Regions from separate parts of the Nonomuraea helvata genome, predicted to be linked through region 2. Evidence: riboswitches for the same ligand, from Rfam matches in the RefSeq annotation. Region 2 holds a riboswitch; the other holds the start of a gene.

Region 1 (7,536 bases), on a different contig from region 2:
TCCACGTCCTCCCGCTTGTCGAGGTACAGCGCGCTGGCGAGTTGCTCGACATAGACGACGTCGGGCAGGTCGGGGTCGGGAAAGCGCAGGATGCTGAACGCCCCGCCCTCCGCGCTGTGCCCGCCGAAGCTGAACGGCATGATCTGGATCGTGATCTTGGGCTGGCGCATCAGCTCGACGAGGTGTTCGATCTGGGCCCGCATCACCTCGACGCCGCCTATGGGGCGCCGTAGCGCGGCCTCGTCGATGACCGCCCAGAAGACGGGGCCGTCCGGCCTCTCGAACATCCGCTGGCGCTCCAGCCGGAGATCCACCCTCCTGGAGATCTCCTCGGCCCCGATGCCCGCCGATCCGGCGGTCACGACGGCCCTTGCGTACTCCTTGGTCTGCAAGAGTCCCGGCACGAACTGGACTTCGTAGGTCCTGATCCGGGCGGCGGCCTCTTCAAGGCCGACGTACGCCTGGAACCACGTGGGCAGGACATCGTTGAACCGGTGCCACCAACCCGGCTCGTTGGCGGTGGCGACCAGGTCGAGTACGGCGGCACGGGCCTGCTTGTCCACGACCCCGTACAGGGTCAGCAGGTCCGCCACGTCGCGTTCTTTGAACCCCACTCGGCCCAGCTCCATGCGGCTGATCTTGGATTCCGAGCCCCGGATGAGGTGGCCGGCCTCCTCACGAGTGACGTTCTTTGCTTCCCTGAGCTTGCGCAGCTGGGAGCCCAGGAGGATGCGCAGCGCCGTCGGTCCGGAACCCGGCTGGTTCTGCGTCACTTTGCCTCCTATCAAGGTCCGCACACACAGTGACACCACATTGCCGGGTATGACAAGGTCTCAACCTCGTGTCCGATTAGGAGACTAATGCCCCAAAACGCCGCCTGCTGCTGCACAATGCAACTGCACGTGCATTTGGGTCTTGCAGCTGCCGCGATCGTGACCCATGATGGCTTAGTGCATATTGGGCCAAACATGCACTAACTCGGGCTGAACGGGGAGGTATCGGCGGCATGGTGGAGGATCCTCTGGCCACTGCCGATGCTTTGCAGATCACCCGAGAGGTGGGCTTCGACTGCCTGCTCATGGGCGGGAAGCCGGACACCACCGCGTGCCCGCTGCCCTTCCAGGCCGATTCCGTGAAGACGGCCAGGGACGTGACCCGCTCGACCCTGCGGAGCTGGGGGCTGAACGAGCTCAGCGACGACGCCGCGCTGGTGGTGTCGGAACTGGTGACGAACGCGGTCCGCTACGCGATGTACGCGGCGGGCCGGCGCGAGATCGAGCTCCTGCTGATGCGCGTACAGCCGCACGTGCTGCTGGCCGTGGCAGACCCGAGTGACGAGGTGCCGCGCCCCAAGGAGCCGGACTTCATCTCGGAGAACGGGCGCGGCCTCTACATCGTCGAGACGTACAGCCAGTGCTGGGGCTGGGACCCCCTCGCCCGCGGCGGCAAGGCCGTCTGGGCCCTGTTCCGCACCGAACCCTGATTCAGTTGTCACGGCGGAACCGGGATGGCCCCGCCGTCAGGGCCGTCAGTCTCCGGTCGCCCCGTCAATGAGCTCGCGCAGCAGGTCGGCATGGCCGTTGTGCCTGGCGTACTCCTCGATCACGTGCACGAGGATGTAGCGGTGCGAGCAGTCCCGGCCGTTGCGGTCGGCGACGGCGTCCAGCGGCTTGGCGGCCGAGATGGCGCGGGCGAGCTCGATCTCCTCCTCCCAGGTCGCGAAGGCCTCCTTGACCGAGGCGGTGTCCACGTCGTTGAAGTCGGCGTCGTTGTCGCGGTCCTTGTCCCAGAGCCTGGGGATGTCCTCGCCGTTCAGCACGCGGCGGAACCAGACGCGCTCGACGTGCGCCAGGTGTCTCACCAGCCCGAGCAGGGACAGCGTCGAGGGCGGGGCGGCGCGCACGCGCAGTTGCTCGTCCGACAGACCGGCGCACTTGAAGGCCAGGGTGGCACGGTGCCATTCGAGCCAGTTGTTCAGCACGGTCCGCTCGTCGCCGGTGAGCGGTGGGGGTGTCCGAGGGTCGTTCATGGGGGTTGACCTTATCTGGAGGCGGCCGGACCGCGTTCAGTTCATGGAGATGTGTACGTGGTCGTAGTGGTTCTCGGTGATGCTGCCGCGGTCCGCCATGGCCCGCCAGCCCGAGCCCATGTTGATGCGCTGCTTCCAGATCACGTACTTGACGCCGAGCTTGTCCTTGTTCTCGAGCGCCCACGCCGCGATGCGGTCGCCCAGGGCGTTGTTGGCGGCCGAGGGCGTCGTGCCGCCGGTGCTCATCATGAAGTCGCAGGCCCGTCCCAGCGGGTGCTCGCCGCTTGAGCCCGCGCGGAAGCAGCCCACCTCGAACGGCAGCTTGAAGGCCTTCCCCACCTCCGCCTTCATCAGCCGCGTACGGGCCGTGATGTTGTCCGAGCCCGTGGGCAGCTCCGGCGCCCAGCTGCCGTTCGCGCTGCGGCCCGGACCGAACGGCACCAGGTCCTGGAGCTTCTTCTGGATGTCGTCGATGACGTCCTGGGCCTCCTCGCGCTGCGCGGACACCTGCTTCGCGTCCGCGCTGATCTGGGTGGCGAGCGCGGCGGCCTGGTCTGAGGCGCTCTTCTTGTCGTCGCGGGCCTTGGCCACCCCCTGGACGACGGCCTGCTGCTCGGCTGTGAGCTGCTCCAGCAGGGCCACGCCGCCGCTGTCGGCGGAGAGCAGGACGGCGGGCACCGAGGGATCGTGGCTCTGGTAGCGCATGCTGGCGATGTCGGCGACCCGCTGCTCGGCCGTGGCCAGCGTCTGCTCCGCGACGGCCAGGCGCTCCTTGGCGGCCTTGGCGGCCTGCTGCGCCTTGGCCAGCTCGACGCGCTTGAGGTTGTACGTCTCGATGAGCTTGTCGACCTTGCTGTTGAGCTGCTTGAGCTGGGCGCGGAGCTGGGCCTCCGACGGCTTGGGGGCCGCCGACGCCGCGGTCGCCGGAAGGAAGGCGACAGCGGCGGCGGTGATGAGACCGATGGCAAGAGTCACGGGGGACAGCGGAGACACAGCCGCCACGTGGAATGTTCCTCTCCCTCTGCCGGCCGGGTTAGCTGACGGGTTCGGGCGCGGAGGTGCCCTACCGACACATGGTCGGACTCACCCCAGAACTAGGTGGGTCCCCGGCTCCCGGGCGACACGCCCGGGATTAGGCGTGCAACGGTCGTGACAACCGGTGCAAAAGGGATGTTAGTGGTAGATCACGAGCAATGCGACCCTAACTAGAAATCTAATAGTGATCTACTTGTGATCGAAGCATACGCGCGGCCTCCTCTGGCAGCACGTCGTTCACGAAAGCCCCCATGGCCGACTCCGACCCGGCCAGGAACTTGAGCTTCCCCGGCGCCCGCCTGATGCTGAACAGCTCCAGGTGCAGGTACGCCAGATCGCGGTCCCGCCGTACGGGCGCCTGGTGCCAGGCCGAGATGTACGGCATCACGACGCCGAACAGGCCGTCGAAGGCCCGCAGCACCGAGGTGTAGAGCGGTGCGAACGCCTTGCGCTCCTCCTCCGACAGCGCGGCCAGGTCGGGCACCTGCCGGTGCGGGTAGATGTGCACCTCGTACGGCCAGCGCGCGGCGGCGGGCACGAACGCCGTCCACAGCTCGTTGGCGGCCACCACCCGCGTCCCCTCGGCCCGCTCGGCGGCCAGCACGTCGGCGAACAGGTTGCCCTTCGTGTAGCGCCTGGCGGCGTCGAGCTGGAGCCTGGTCCTGGGCGTGACGTACGGATAGGCGTAGATCTGGCCGTGCGGGTGGGCGAGCGTGATGCCGATCTCCTCGCCCCGGTTCTCGAAGCAGAAGACCTGCTCCACGCCCTCGATCCCGGACAGCTCGGCCGTACGGTCGGCCCATGCCTCCATGACCAGCTCGACCTGGTCGTCGGAGAGCCTGGAGAAGGAGGACGAGTGTTCAGAGGTGAAACAGACCACCTCGCACCTCCCCGCTCCAGGACGAACCTCGCTCAACCCGCCCACATCCTGATAGGTCCCGAAATTTCCGGAGAAGGAGGGGAATCGGTTCTCGAACACCACCACGTCGTAGTCGTACGCCGGGATCTCCGACGACCGCGTGTCCGACGACGGGCAGAGCGGGCACTCGCTCGCCGACCCCGTCGGCTGGAACGTACGCGTCTGACGGTGCCCCGCCATCGCGATCCACTCCTCGGTCAGCGGGTCGTAACGCAGCTCGGAGGCCACCGGCCGGGGGTCGAGCGTCCTCCGGTCGAGCGCGCTCCTGTCGGCGTCGTCACGCCGGTCGAAGTAGATCAGCTCTCGGCCGTCGGCCAGGTGGGTGATGGTGCGTTTCAAGGCGAGCCCTCCGCGATGATCAGTTCTCCGGCCCGTTCGGCCAGCTCCGTGCGTGCGTCCTCGGGCAGCCCCGCGTCGCTGATGACCACGTCGGCCTCGCTCAGCTCCGCGATCGTGCTGATGCCGACCGTGTTCCACTTGGTGTGGTCGGCGGGGACGACCAGCCTGCCGGCGGCCGCGACCAACTCCCTGTCGGTCTCCGACTCCAGCAGGTTCGGGGTGGTGAACCCGGCCCGTGCGCTCATCCCGTGCACGCCGAGGAAGAGCGTGTCCACGTGCAGGCGGCGGATCGCCGCCACGGCCACCGGGCCCACCAGGGCGTCGGACGGCGTCCGCACGCCGCCGGTCAGCACGACCGTACGGTCCGATCGCGGGTTGCGGTGGAAGACCTCGGCGACGGGGATCGAGTTGGTGATCACCGTCAGCTCGGGGACGCCGATCAGGTGGCGGGCCAGCGCCCACGTGGTGGTCCCTGCCGAGAGCGCGACGGCCGTGCCCGGCCGGACGAGGCCGGCCGCGCGCCGCGCGATGGCCTCCTTCTCCTGCTGCTGGCGGGCCGACTTGGCGGTGAAGCCCGGCTCCTCGGTCGAGCCGGGGCCGAGTGCCGTGGCACCGCCGTGCACCTTCTCCAGCAGCCCGCGCTCGGCCAGCACCTCGAGGTCGCGGCGGATCGTCATGTCGGAGACGCCGAGCTCGCGGACGAGGTCCGCCACCCGGACGCCGCCGTTGCTGCGCACGCGTTCGAGGATCGTCTGCTGACGCTGTTGTGCGAGCACGCCCGTTCCTTCCAACAGATTCCACCAAATTATGACACGGAATTGTTGGGGAATGTGAGTTCGCGTGCCGCGCTTGCGCAGGTCATCGCGGCGGGAGACGCTCTGGGTTCCAGCCGATCGTCGGAGGCGAGCTATGGCCAGGCGCTCACGCAAGGGCAAGGCACGCAAGAAGAAGAAGGCCAACCACGGCAAGCGCCCCACGGCGCGTTGACCGGGTGGCCGCCTTTCCGGCGGCCACCCGGGATCAGCTCTCGTTGACCAGGACTGCCGGCCTGTTCGGGTGATCGGCCCTGACCACGATGTCGGCGGCCTGCTGAGGCCGCGTCTCCCGCTCGTACCGCTGGTATGCGGGCAGCCGCCACAGCTCGTCCTCGGGCGACCCGCGCTCCAGCGCCCCGGCCGACAGCCACACGTGCACGGTCATCTCGAACGCCAGCCCCCGTCCCAGCAGCAGCGTCCCATCGACGATCACCACCCCTCCCGGGGGCAGCTCCTGGTACGGCGCCCGGTACGCCCGATCGACGCGGCTGTCCCAGAGCCGCGGCAGCACCTGTCCGGAGCCGCCCGGGTCCAGGGGCTCCAGAACCTCCCTCGTGAGCGCCTTGGCGTCGAGCCAGTCCTCGTAGAAGGCGTCCGGGTCGGTCCTGCCGTGCTCCAGCCGTAGCGACGCGGGCCGCAGGAAATCGCCCGCCGACACCCGCAGCACGGGCCGCCCGCGCAGTCGCAGCGGCGCGACGAGCTCGTCGGCCAGCGTCTCGGGACGCGCGGCCGGCGCGCCGTCCACGGCCACCCGCACCCACCCTTGGTGCGCGGCGACCTTCTCGGCCAGCTCCTCGACGAGCGCGTCACGGGAGATCGGTCGCCACCGCATGTCTACGCGCGCAGCCCCGCCACGAACCGGTGCATGGCCTCTGTCACGTCCGTGAGCGCCCGGGCCGAGGCGACCGGGTCGCCGAAGATCTCCATGCCGTGGTTGGCGTCCGGGACCTCGAGGTACGGGTGCCCCAGGCCCCGTGCGACCTCTCCGTCCCACGACTTGTCGGCTGTCCCGCCCACGAGCAGCGTGGGAGCCTCGCTCCGCCGCAGCGCGCCGACGACGGAATCGAAGGTGACCAACGGCGTGAGCCAGATGGCGGGCAGACCCCGTTCGGCGGCGATGGGTGCGGCGAGCGTGCCGAGCGACTTGCCCACCAGGAGCACCTGAGCGGCGCTCTCGGCCGCCACCGCCTCCCGTGCCCGCTCGACGGCCCACGCCTCGCGTTCGGCGAAGACGTCTCCCGCCGGCGGCTCCCACCAGACCTCCTGCACGGTCCAGCCGTGCTGCACGAGCACCACGCGGGCGAAGTGGAGGAGAGGGCGGGCGGGCACGTACGCGCCACCCGGCAGGAGCACGGCCACCCGCTCCGGGTCGCCCTCGTGCCGTGTGGGGACCCCGAAGACCGTCTCTGGCACCATTCCCCGGAGTATAGGCCGACGCGCATATGAGGGGATTTCCGCTATGAAGGACCTTGGTCGCCAGATCGCGTACTGGGACACCGTCGGAGCCGAGAAGACGTTCACCCATCCGGTGAACCTCGACTGGCTGGCGACCGTGGGCCGGGAGGCTCGAATCCTGGACTACGGCTGCGGCTACGGCCGCGTCATGGCCGAGCTGAGCGGCCACGGCTTCTCCGACGTGTCCGGCGTGGACCTGTCCCCCGCTCTGATCGCCCGCGGCCGCCAGTCACACCCTGACCTGCGTCTCGAGGTGCTGGAGTCGCCGCCCAGCCTGCCGTACTCGTCGGCGAGCTTCGACGCCGTGCTGCTGTTCGCGGTGCTGACGTGCATTCCCGACGACGACGCACAGCGGGCGCTCATCGCCGAACTCGTCCGCGTCCTGGCACCCGGTGGGCTCCTCTACATCAGTGACATGGTGCTCCAGGACGACGAGCGGAACCGGGACCGCTACGCCGCCTATGCCCAGCGGTTCAGAACCCCGTACGGGGTGTTCGCCACCGATGACGGCGCGGTGGTGCGACACCATGACATGGCCGAGCTGCACGCCCTGCTGCGTGATTTCGACCTCCTGGAAGAGCGCCGGACCTCCGTGGTCACGATGAACGGTCACCCGTCGCAAGCCGTGCAACTGCTGGCCCGTAAACGGTGATGCGGATCGCCGATCCGCCCGACGGGCACGCGCGTCCACTGGCGACGGCTTTACAGCGGATCGGAACCTCAGCGTTGCGATTGGTCTGCCAGGATGCGTTCCAGGGTTCGCCGACCCATCTGGCTCATGGGCGGGTTGGTTTCCAGGTAGTACCAGACGAGGCCCATCGCCTGTTCGAAGGCCCACGCCTTGCCTCGCTCCCATTCAAGGTCGTCGCACTCGAGGTCGTGGCGGAGCACCTGCCGCGGCCCGGCCTCAAGCAGATGCCAGGCACTCACAAGATCCAGAGCAG
Region 2 (7,536 bases):
TGGTGATCAGGGTGATGACGTCGGTAGCCATGACCGGCAGCTACCCATCCGGCCAAAGGCCATTCTCGTCAGCGGTTGGCCCTCGCCTGTCCTCTCCAGAACGGTTGCCCGGCTTGCGAGACGGGCGAGGTGGCCAGGGGGCGCGCATGCGGGTACGGCCCCAGGCATCACGCGAGGAGCAGGCGGCGCCAGGTGTCGGCCAGCCAAGCGGTGAACCGTTCCGCCGGCCAGCCCCGGTCCTCAACCAGCAGGCAGTAGAGCTCCGGCGAGTTGGTCGCCCAGACGACGTCGGCGATCTCTTCCACGTCGAGCCCCGGCCGCACCTGTCCGGTGTCGACGAGGTTCTGTGCCAGTTCGCGCATGTTGGCCGCGCGCCGATGCGCGATGTCCTGCCAGACCTCGCGGACCTCCGGATGCGTCGCCGTCTGGGCGACGCGCAGCAGCGGCGCCAGCCTGCCGTGGATGTCGCCGATCGCGCGCGCGTAGATCTCCAGCTTGCGCCCGGCATCGGGTTCGGCGCGGATGGCCTGTACGTACCCGCGCTCCCGGGCAGGAACGGCCCGGTCGGTGCCGGACAGCGCGGACTCCACCAGCTCCAGGAAGAGCGCGGGCTTGCGGCCCACCGCGGTGTAGACGGTGTCCAGGGCGACGCCGGCCCGCTCGGCGATGTCGTTCATCATCGTGGCCGCGTAGCCGCGCGCGGTGAACAACTCGCCGGCCGCCTCCAGGATGGCCCGCCGATTGGCGTCGGCCGCTTCCCGCCGGCCGGTGACGTCGTATCGCCTCTTGACCTGTCCTGCCACGAGGTTCATGCTAGCCATATTCATCCGAAATTACTTCGGATCAAAGTCATTGGGGGGATCCCATGGCACACGCGTTCACCTACGATGTTCCGATCGGCCCCGACATCTACGCCCGCATCAAGGAAGGGCTGGGGCCCGAGCCGCCCAAGGGGCTCATTGCCCACCTGGCCTACCGCACCGGCAACGGCCTGCGCTACGTCGACGTGTGGGAGTCCGAGGCCGACTGGGAGACGTTCGTCGAGGAACGCCTCCACCCGGTCGTCGACAGCGTCCTGACCGAGGCGCTCGGCTTCCGCCCGCCCGAACCTCCACTCGAGCGGCTCGACCTCATCGACGCCTGGATCGGGGCCTGAGGAGGTCCGCATTCTGGTGCCAGGGCCGCCAGGCCCAGCTCCTCACCGGGGGAGGCGTGCTTCGGCCTCCTGTCCGGCGGGCTGCGGCGGGCCGCCGGCGCGTGATGGCAGCAGCACGACGATGAGTACGGCGCCGAGCGCCACGCAGACCGCGCCCGCCGTGAGCCCGCCCGAGTAGCCCATGGTGGTCAGCGCGGCCACCCCGATGGCGCCGCCGATCTGCTGGACGGAGGTGAACACTGCCGAGCCGAGACCGGCGTCCTCCTCGGTGGTGCCGTCGACGGCGGCTGCGGCCATGACGGGCAGGCTCAGCCCGTTGCCCACGCTCAGGATGAGCATGCCGGGCAGGACGTGGGCGGCGTAGGAGTCGCCCGCCGCCAGGCCGGACAGCAGCAGCAGGCCGGCGATGTTGACCAGGAACGCCGGCAGAAGCGCCCAGCGCGTCCCGACCCGGAGCGAGATGCGGGAGGACAGCCACATGCCCGCCAGGATGCCGGCGCCGTAGGGCAGGTAGGCGATGCCGGCCAGGAGCGGGCTGTAGTCCAGAGCGGTCTGCACCTGGATCATCAGCAGGAACGACATCGCGTACATCGCCATCGAGAACAGCAGGGTCGCGCCGCTCGCGACCGCCCGCGTCCGCGAGGCCAGGAACGACCCGGGCACCAGCGGCGCCGCCGCCCGTGTCTCGGCGAGCACGAACGCCACCGCCAAGGCGGCGGAGAGCGCGACGGCGCCGATGACGATCGGATCGCCCCAGCCGGTCTCTCCAGTCCGCAGGAGCCCGTACACCAGCGACACCGCGGCGCCGGTGACCAGGATCGCGCCGGGAACGTCGAGGCGGCGCCGGCCGGGGGCACGGGACTCGGGGACCAGGCGGGGGAGCAGCGCCAGGGCCACGGCGACGACGGGCAGGTTGATCAGGAAGATCACGCGCCAGGACGCCAGGTCGGTCAGCGTCCCGGACAGCACCAGGCCCGCGGTCCCGCCCAGAGCCGCGATGCCGCCCCAGACACCCAGCGCCCTGGCCCGCTCCTCCGGCCCCGGATACAGCAACGTGATCATCGACATCGCCGCCGGGCCGGCCATCGCAGAGCCCGCGCCCTGCACGAATCGCCCGACCACGAGCTGCCACGGCTCCCGCGCGAGCCCGCAGGCCAGGCTGGCCATACGCAGGTACGGCTGCGCGCCGCACTGCCGCTGCTGGCCGAGGGGCAGCCGGTGTCGCGGGTGGCGCACAGCGTGGGGTACGCCACGGCGAGCGCGTTCCTGGCGGCCTTCCGCCGTACGGTCGGCACCACGCCCCGGCGCTACCTGCTCAGCCGCTGACCTCGGCCTTCTTGTCGAGATGCCGCGCGTGGGGTGCGGCGGTCAATCCGTTGCGGCGGCCGTGTGGGCCGGCTTGAGGCGTAGTGCCTGGAGCATCTGTGAGAGCGCTGTCCAGGTGTCGTCCAGGTCGCCGGGGCGGGTTGACCTGGCCAGCCACAGTGCCGCCTCGTTCATGGCGCCGGACAGCAGGTGGGTGAGCGGTTCGACCGGCTGCGGCGCGATGACTCCCTCTTCGATAAGGGTGGTGAGCGCTTCGGCCAGGTGGCGGGCCGAGGCGGCCTCGTCCAGTGCGCGCCAGTCGCTCCATCCCAGCACGGCGGGACCGTCGATGAGCATGATCTGCTGGACGTCCGGATCGGTGCTCGCCGTGAGGAAGGCTCGGCATCCCGACGTCAGCTGCTCCCAGGGATCGTCCTCGGCGTCGGCGGTGGCGGCCACCTTCTGGGCGACCTCCTGCTGTACGTGTTCGAGGACTGCGCGGAACAGGTCGGCCTTGCCCGCGAAGTGGTGGTACAGCGCGCCCTTGGTGACGCCGGCGGTGTGCACGATCTCTGCCAGGCCGACCGCGGCGTAGCCACGGGTCGCGAACAGCCGCCGGCCCACATGCAGCAGGGTGCGCCTGGTCTGCTCGCGCTGGCGGGCCCTGGCCCCGTCGGTCATGGCGTCCCTCCACGTTGACATACCGATGGTACGTCAATACTGTACCTTCGCATACCATCGGTATGTGAAAGGCGATTCCATGATACTGACCAGCTTCTATCCGGTCATCGGCACCTCGCGGTTGGCCGAGTCCCACGACTTCTACACCCGGCTGTTCGGCTTCGAGGCGACCTTCGAGGCGGACTGGTACGTGAGTCTGCGGCGGCCGGGGCCGTCGGCGTACGAACTGGCGCTGCTCGACCACACCCACCCCACGCTGCCCGAGGGGTATCGCGCGCCGGTGCGGGGGCTGTTGCTCAACTTCGAGGTGGAGGACGTCGATGCCGAGTGGGAACGGCTCGTCGCCGGCGAAGGGCTGCGACCCGAGCTCGAGCTGCGCAACGAGGACTTCGGGCAGCGGCACTTCATCGTGGCCGACCCCAACGGCGTGCTGATCGATGTCATCACGCCCATCGCGCCGTCCGAGGCTTACGCCGACCAGTACGTCAGCGAGTGAACCGAGGCGTCAAGCTGACGTGTGCCGAGCCGAGGCGAATCGGTGGACGTCGGAACCGGCGTCCACCGATCTCGTCGCGCTCTGCTCAGGCCGCGCGGCGGCCCAGGCCGCGCAGTTGGTCGGCGGTCAGCGCGGAGACGTTCTGGTCGATGGGGGACTCGGAGTACTGGTGGATGGTCCAGGACTTCCAGTCGGCGGGCGGGGTGACCGCTCCCTTGGGCTTGCTGTAGTGGGCCACCCATAGGGGGTATTCGGCCAGGCCCTTGCCGTAGGTGTCCGCGAAGTTCCAGCCGCTGTAGAACATCGGGGTGGTTCCCGTCTTGGCCTTCACGTACGACAGCCACGCCTTGGCCCAGGCGTTGACCTCGGCGACGGACCTGCCGTCGGTGGTCTCCAGGTCGAGGACCAGCAGGTCGCCGGGCTCGGCGGGCTGCGCGTTCACCACGGACAGGAAGTGCTCGGCCTCGGCGATGGGGTCGTTGCCGGGGTGGCCGTAGTGGTAGGCGCCGCGCACGATGCCCTTCTTGCCCAACTGGAGCCAGTGCCTGGCGAAGGAGGCGTCGCGGAAGCTCGTGCCTTCCGTGGCCTTGATGATGCCGAACTGGGCGTCGCTGGCGTTCCAGTCGTACAGGGGCTCGTAGTTCGAGATGTCCAGGCCGTAGGTGAGAGACCCGGTCTCAGGCTGGGCTTCTTGCCCCGGGGCGTGGCTGGTGGGCGATGCGAGCGTCATGGTGGCCACGCCGGCGATGGCGGTTGTTCCGGCGAGGATCGCACCCGCGACGGCGAAGCTGACGCGCTGGGTGAGGGGATTGAGGCGATTCTTTAGGGTATGGGCGATTGCGGCAAGCCGGGGCTCGGGCATGACGGCATTGACTCCTTGCTTCCATGCCGCCTACCGGGTTAGCTGACGGGTTCGGGCTTGGAAGTGCCCTACGGGCGCAGGCTGGGCCGGCGTCCGATTCACCCCGAGAAGATGGGTCCCCGGCTCCGCGAGGCGCGGATTCGGCGGCCGGACACTGCTCCGAAGGGCAGCGCACGGTCCGGTCAACCAAGCGGCAATGATGCGGTGAAGGTCGTCGCATCCATGTCGCGATTAGGCAAAAGATAGACATACGACCATATATGGTGCAAGTAGGGCAAATTGTGATTTGTCGGTATCGGCACCTGAACGGCGCTGAAGTGCCGTGCCTGTAAGGGTTGCGGGACTTGGTAAAGAAATCGGGACCGCTGCTTCAGGGCGCCCCTCTCCAGATGGCCTCATGTCAGCAACCGGTTCGCTTCGCGGTCTCCTGGCATCGCCTCATGAACACAGCTCATGCGAACGGGGTCGAGATCGCCTACAGCGCGGCGGGTGAGGGCGAGACGGTGTTGCTGGTTGGGGGGAGCGGGATGGATCAGGGGGTGTGGGACTTCTCCTTCAAGCCGGCTCTCGTCCAGGCGGGCTATCGCGTGGTGACCTACGACTCCCGGGGTGGCGGCGGGTCGAGCGCTCCGGAGCCGCCTTACTCGATCGAAGATCTCGCCCTGGACGCCGTCGGACTGGTCGAGCAGGTGAGCGACGGGCCGTGTCACGTCGTCGGACTGTCACTGGGCGGGTTCGTGGCCGAGGAGATCTGCTGGCGACGGCCGGACCTGGTGCGTTCGGTGGTGCTGGTGGCCTCCGGTGGGCGGACCACCGCGTACATGCGGGCGAAGATGCAGGCCGAGGAGCGGTTGTTCGCCGCCGGTCCGGTGCCGGTGGATTATGACCTCGTCGATGCGCTGTCGGTGTTCCTGCCCGCCAAGGTTCTCCAGGACGACGACAAGACCGTGGAGCAGTGGGCGCAGTTGATCGGCGCGACGGACGGGCCGGGGCGTATCGGGCAGGGTGCCGCGGCGCGGGCCTGGCTTCTTGACGACGGACGCGTCGAGCGCTGGCCGAACATGCGGGTGCCGGCGCTGTTCGTGGCTTTCGAGCACGACATCCAGTTTCCGCCGAGCCGGGTCAAGGAAGCCGCAGAGGAGTGGCCGCAGGCATCCTTCGTCGAGATCCCTGGTGTAGCCCATGGCAACGGCGTGTTCGACGCCGCGAGCCAGATCGGCGAGGCCATCGTCGGCTTCCTTCCGTTGATGCGTTAGGCGGCCTGGAAGGCCTCCTCGGGACCCGAACCTCTCCGGCCTGGCGCCAGCCGGTTGCCCCATCCCGGTACCTACTGGTCCCACCCCTCCGGGTGGGACGACCGCATGGGGTGCGGTCTAGGTTTGAAATACGGTGGGGGGGTATAGTATGTTGAGAGGGTCGGAAGGGGGAGACATGGTGGGATACAGCGACAGCAAGCAGGACCAGTTGCGCCGGTTGCGCCGCGTCGAGGGTCAGGTGCGGGGGTTGCAGCGGATGGTGGAGGACGACAAGTACTGCATCGATGTTCTGACGCAGGTGTCGGCGGCTACCAGTGCTCTGCAGTCGGTCGCCATCTCTCTGCTGGAGGATCATCTGGCTCACTGTGTGGCGGAGGCCGCCGCCAAGGGGGGTCCTGGGGCTCAGGCCAAGGTGAAAGAGGCTTCCGACGCGATTGCGCGGCTTGTCCGCTCCTGACAGCACCGAACACACCGGAAAGGGTTGATCGATATGGCTACCGCTACTTACACCGTCACGGGCATGACCTGCGGCCACTGCGTGAGTTCGGTGAAGGAGGAGGTCGGTGAGGTTGCCGGGGTCACCTCGGTGGAGGTTGATCTGGCCAGTGGCCTGCTGACCGTTGCGAGCGACGGTCCTGTGGAGGCGGCGGCGATTGTTGCGGCCGTGAAGGAAGCGGGCTACGAGGTGGCGAATCCGGCATGAACGCGGCGACCAAGCTGGGTGCGTACGTGCTGGGGTTGGCCGTCGTCTTCGGCGGCGCCCTGGGCGTGGGGAACGCGGTGGGAGAGGTTGGCCCGGCACCCGCCAAGTCGGAACACGGGACCACCCATTCGACGTCCGCCGCCGTGGGCCATGGCGGCCATGAGCAGAGCACCGCGACAGCGCAGAACGATACCCCTGGGGGGCTCCAGGTGTCCCAGAACGGCTACACGCTCAACCCGTTGACGACGATCAAGGCCGGTGAGCCGACGGATTTCCGTTTCACGGTGACGGGTCCCGATGGCAGGCCGGTGACCGATTATCAGGTTCAGCATGACAAGAAGCTGCACTTCATCGTGGTCTCGCGGGATCTGGCGACGTTCCAGCATGTGCATCCGGAGATGGCCGGCGATGGTGTGTGGTCGGTGAAGCTGACGCTGGCCGATCCGGGCGCCTACCGGGCTTTCGCGGATTTCGCTCCCGCCGGTGGTAGCGGTCTGACTCTTGGTGCGGATCTGCTGGTCGCGGGCGACTACAAGCCGCAGCCCCTGCCGCAGGCGGTCCGGACGGCTGAGGTGGACGGCTACACGGTCGCTCTGGCGGGTGATCTGGTGCCGGGCCGGGCCAGTAAGCTCACGCTGAGGGTGAGCAAGGACGGCAAGCCGGTCACGGATTTGCAGCCGTATCTGGGTGCGTATGGGCATCTGGTCGCGTTGCGGGCCGGTGACCTGGCCTACCTGCACGTTCACCCGGACGGTGAGCCGGGTGACGGCAAGACGGCGGCCGGACCGCAGATCACCTTCTATGCCGAGGTTCCCAGCGGCGGCGAGTACCGGCTGTTCCTGGACTTCCAGCACGACGGGAAGGTCCGCACCGCGGATTTCACCGCCCGGGCCGGGACCGGACAGAGTGAGCCGGCGGTAGAGCCGAGTTCAAGCCCGTCTCACGGCGAGCACGCGCACTGAGCGCAGGACACCGACGAAAGGAGACGTGATGTCGTCCCTGACGGAAAGCAGGGCTGTCGAGCTGTCGATCGGCGGCATGACCTGCGCGTCCTGCGCCAACCGGATCGAACGCAAG

What was found. Region 2 has a riboswitch for cyclic di-AMP ahead of ABD830_RS28390 (glycoside hydrolase family 25 protein). Riboswitches for the same ligand answer to the same signal wherever they lie in the genome.
Region 1: linked by a shared signal. The riboswitch ahead of ABD830_RS20760 (coiled-coil domain-containing protein) and the one ahead of ABD830_RS28390 (glycoside hydrolase family 25 protein) in region 2 are both predicted to bind cyclic di-AMP.

Annotation. Positions count from the first base shown of each region.
Region 1 covers NZ_BAAAXV010000005.1:308,275-315,810, forward strand. The annotation lists gene ABD830_RS20745 (helix-turn-helix domain-containing protein) at 1-773, opposite strand, end outside; gene ABD830_RS20750 (ATP-binding protein) at 1,007-1,483, shown strand; gene ABD830_RS20755 (DinB family protein) at 1,529-2,029, opposite strand; gene ABD830_RS20760 (coiled-coil domain-containing protein) at 2,066-3,004, opposite strand; cyclic di-AMP (ydaO/yuaA leader) riboswitch at 3,038-3,178, opposite strand; gene galT (galactose-1-phosphate uridylyltransferase) at 3,243-4,322, opposite strand; gene ABD830_RS20770 (DeoR/GlpR family DNA-binding transcription regulator) at 4,319-5,098, opposite strand; gene ABD830_RS54280 (50S ribosomal protein bL37) at 5,232-5,309, shown strand; gene ABD830_RS20775 (nucleoside/nucleotide kinase family protein) at 5,343-5,969, opposite strand; gene ABD830_RS20780 (alpha/beta fold hydrolase) at 5,972-6,553, opposite strand; gene ABD830_RS20785 (class I SAM-dependent methyltransferase) at 6,597-7,244, shown strand; gene ABD830_RS20790 (aminoglycoside phosphotransferase family protein) at 7,313-7,536, opposite strand, start outside.
Region 2 covers NZ_BAAAXV010000008.1:200,869-208,404, forward strand. The annotation lists gene ABD830_RS28355 (hemerythrin domain-containing protein) at 1-31, opposite strand, end outside; gene ABD830_RS28360 (TetR/AcrR family transcriptional regulator) at 168-812, opposite strand; gene ABD830_RS28365 (hypothetical protein) at 866-1,156, shown strand; gene ABD830_RS28370 (MFS transporter) at 1,199-2,392, opposite strand; gene ABD830_RS28375 (hypothetical protein) at 2,384-2,482, shown strand; gene ABD830_RS28380 (TetR/AcrR family transcriptional regulator) at 2,525-3,142, opposite strand; gene ABD830_RS28385 (VOC family protein) at 3,222-3,638, shown strand; gene ABD830_RS28390 (glycoside hydrolase family 25 protein) at 3,724-4,500, opposite strand; cyclic di-AMP (ydaO/yuaA leader) riboswitch at 4,513-4,656, opposite strand; gene ABD830_RS28395 (alpha/beta fold hydrolase) at 4,836-5,756, shown strand; gene ABD830_RS28400 (metal-sensitive transcriptional regulator) at 5,932-6,213, shown strand; gene ABD830_RS28405 (heavy-metal-associated domain-containing protein) at 6,247-6,459, shown strand; gene ABD830_RS28410 (hypothetical protein) at 6,456-7,421, shown strand; gene ABD830_RS28415 (heavy metal translocating P-type ATPase) at 7,450-7,536, shown strand, end outside.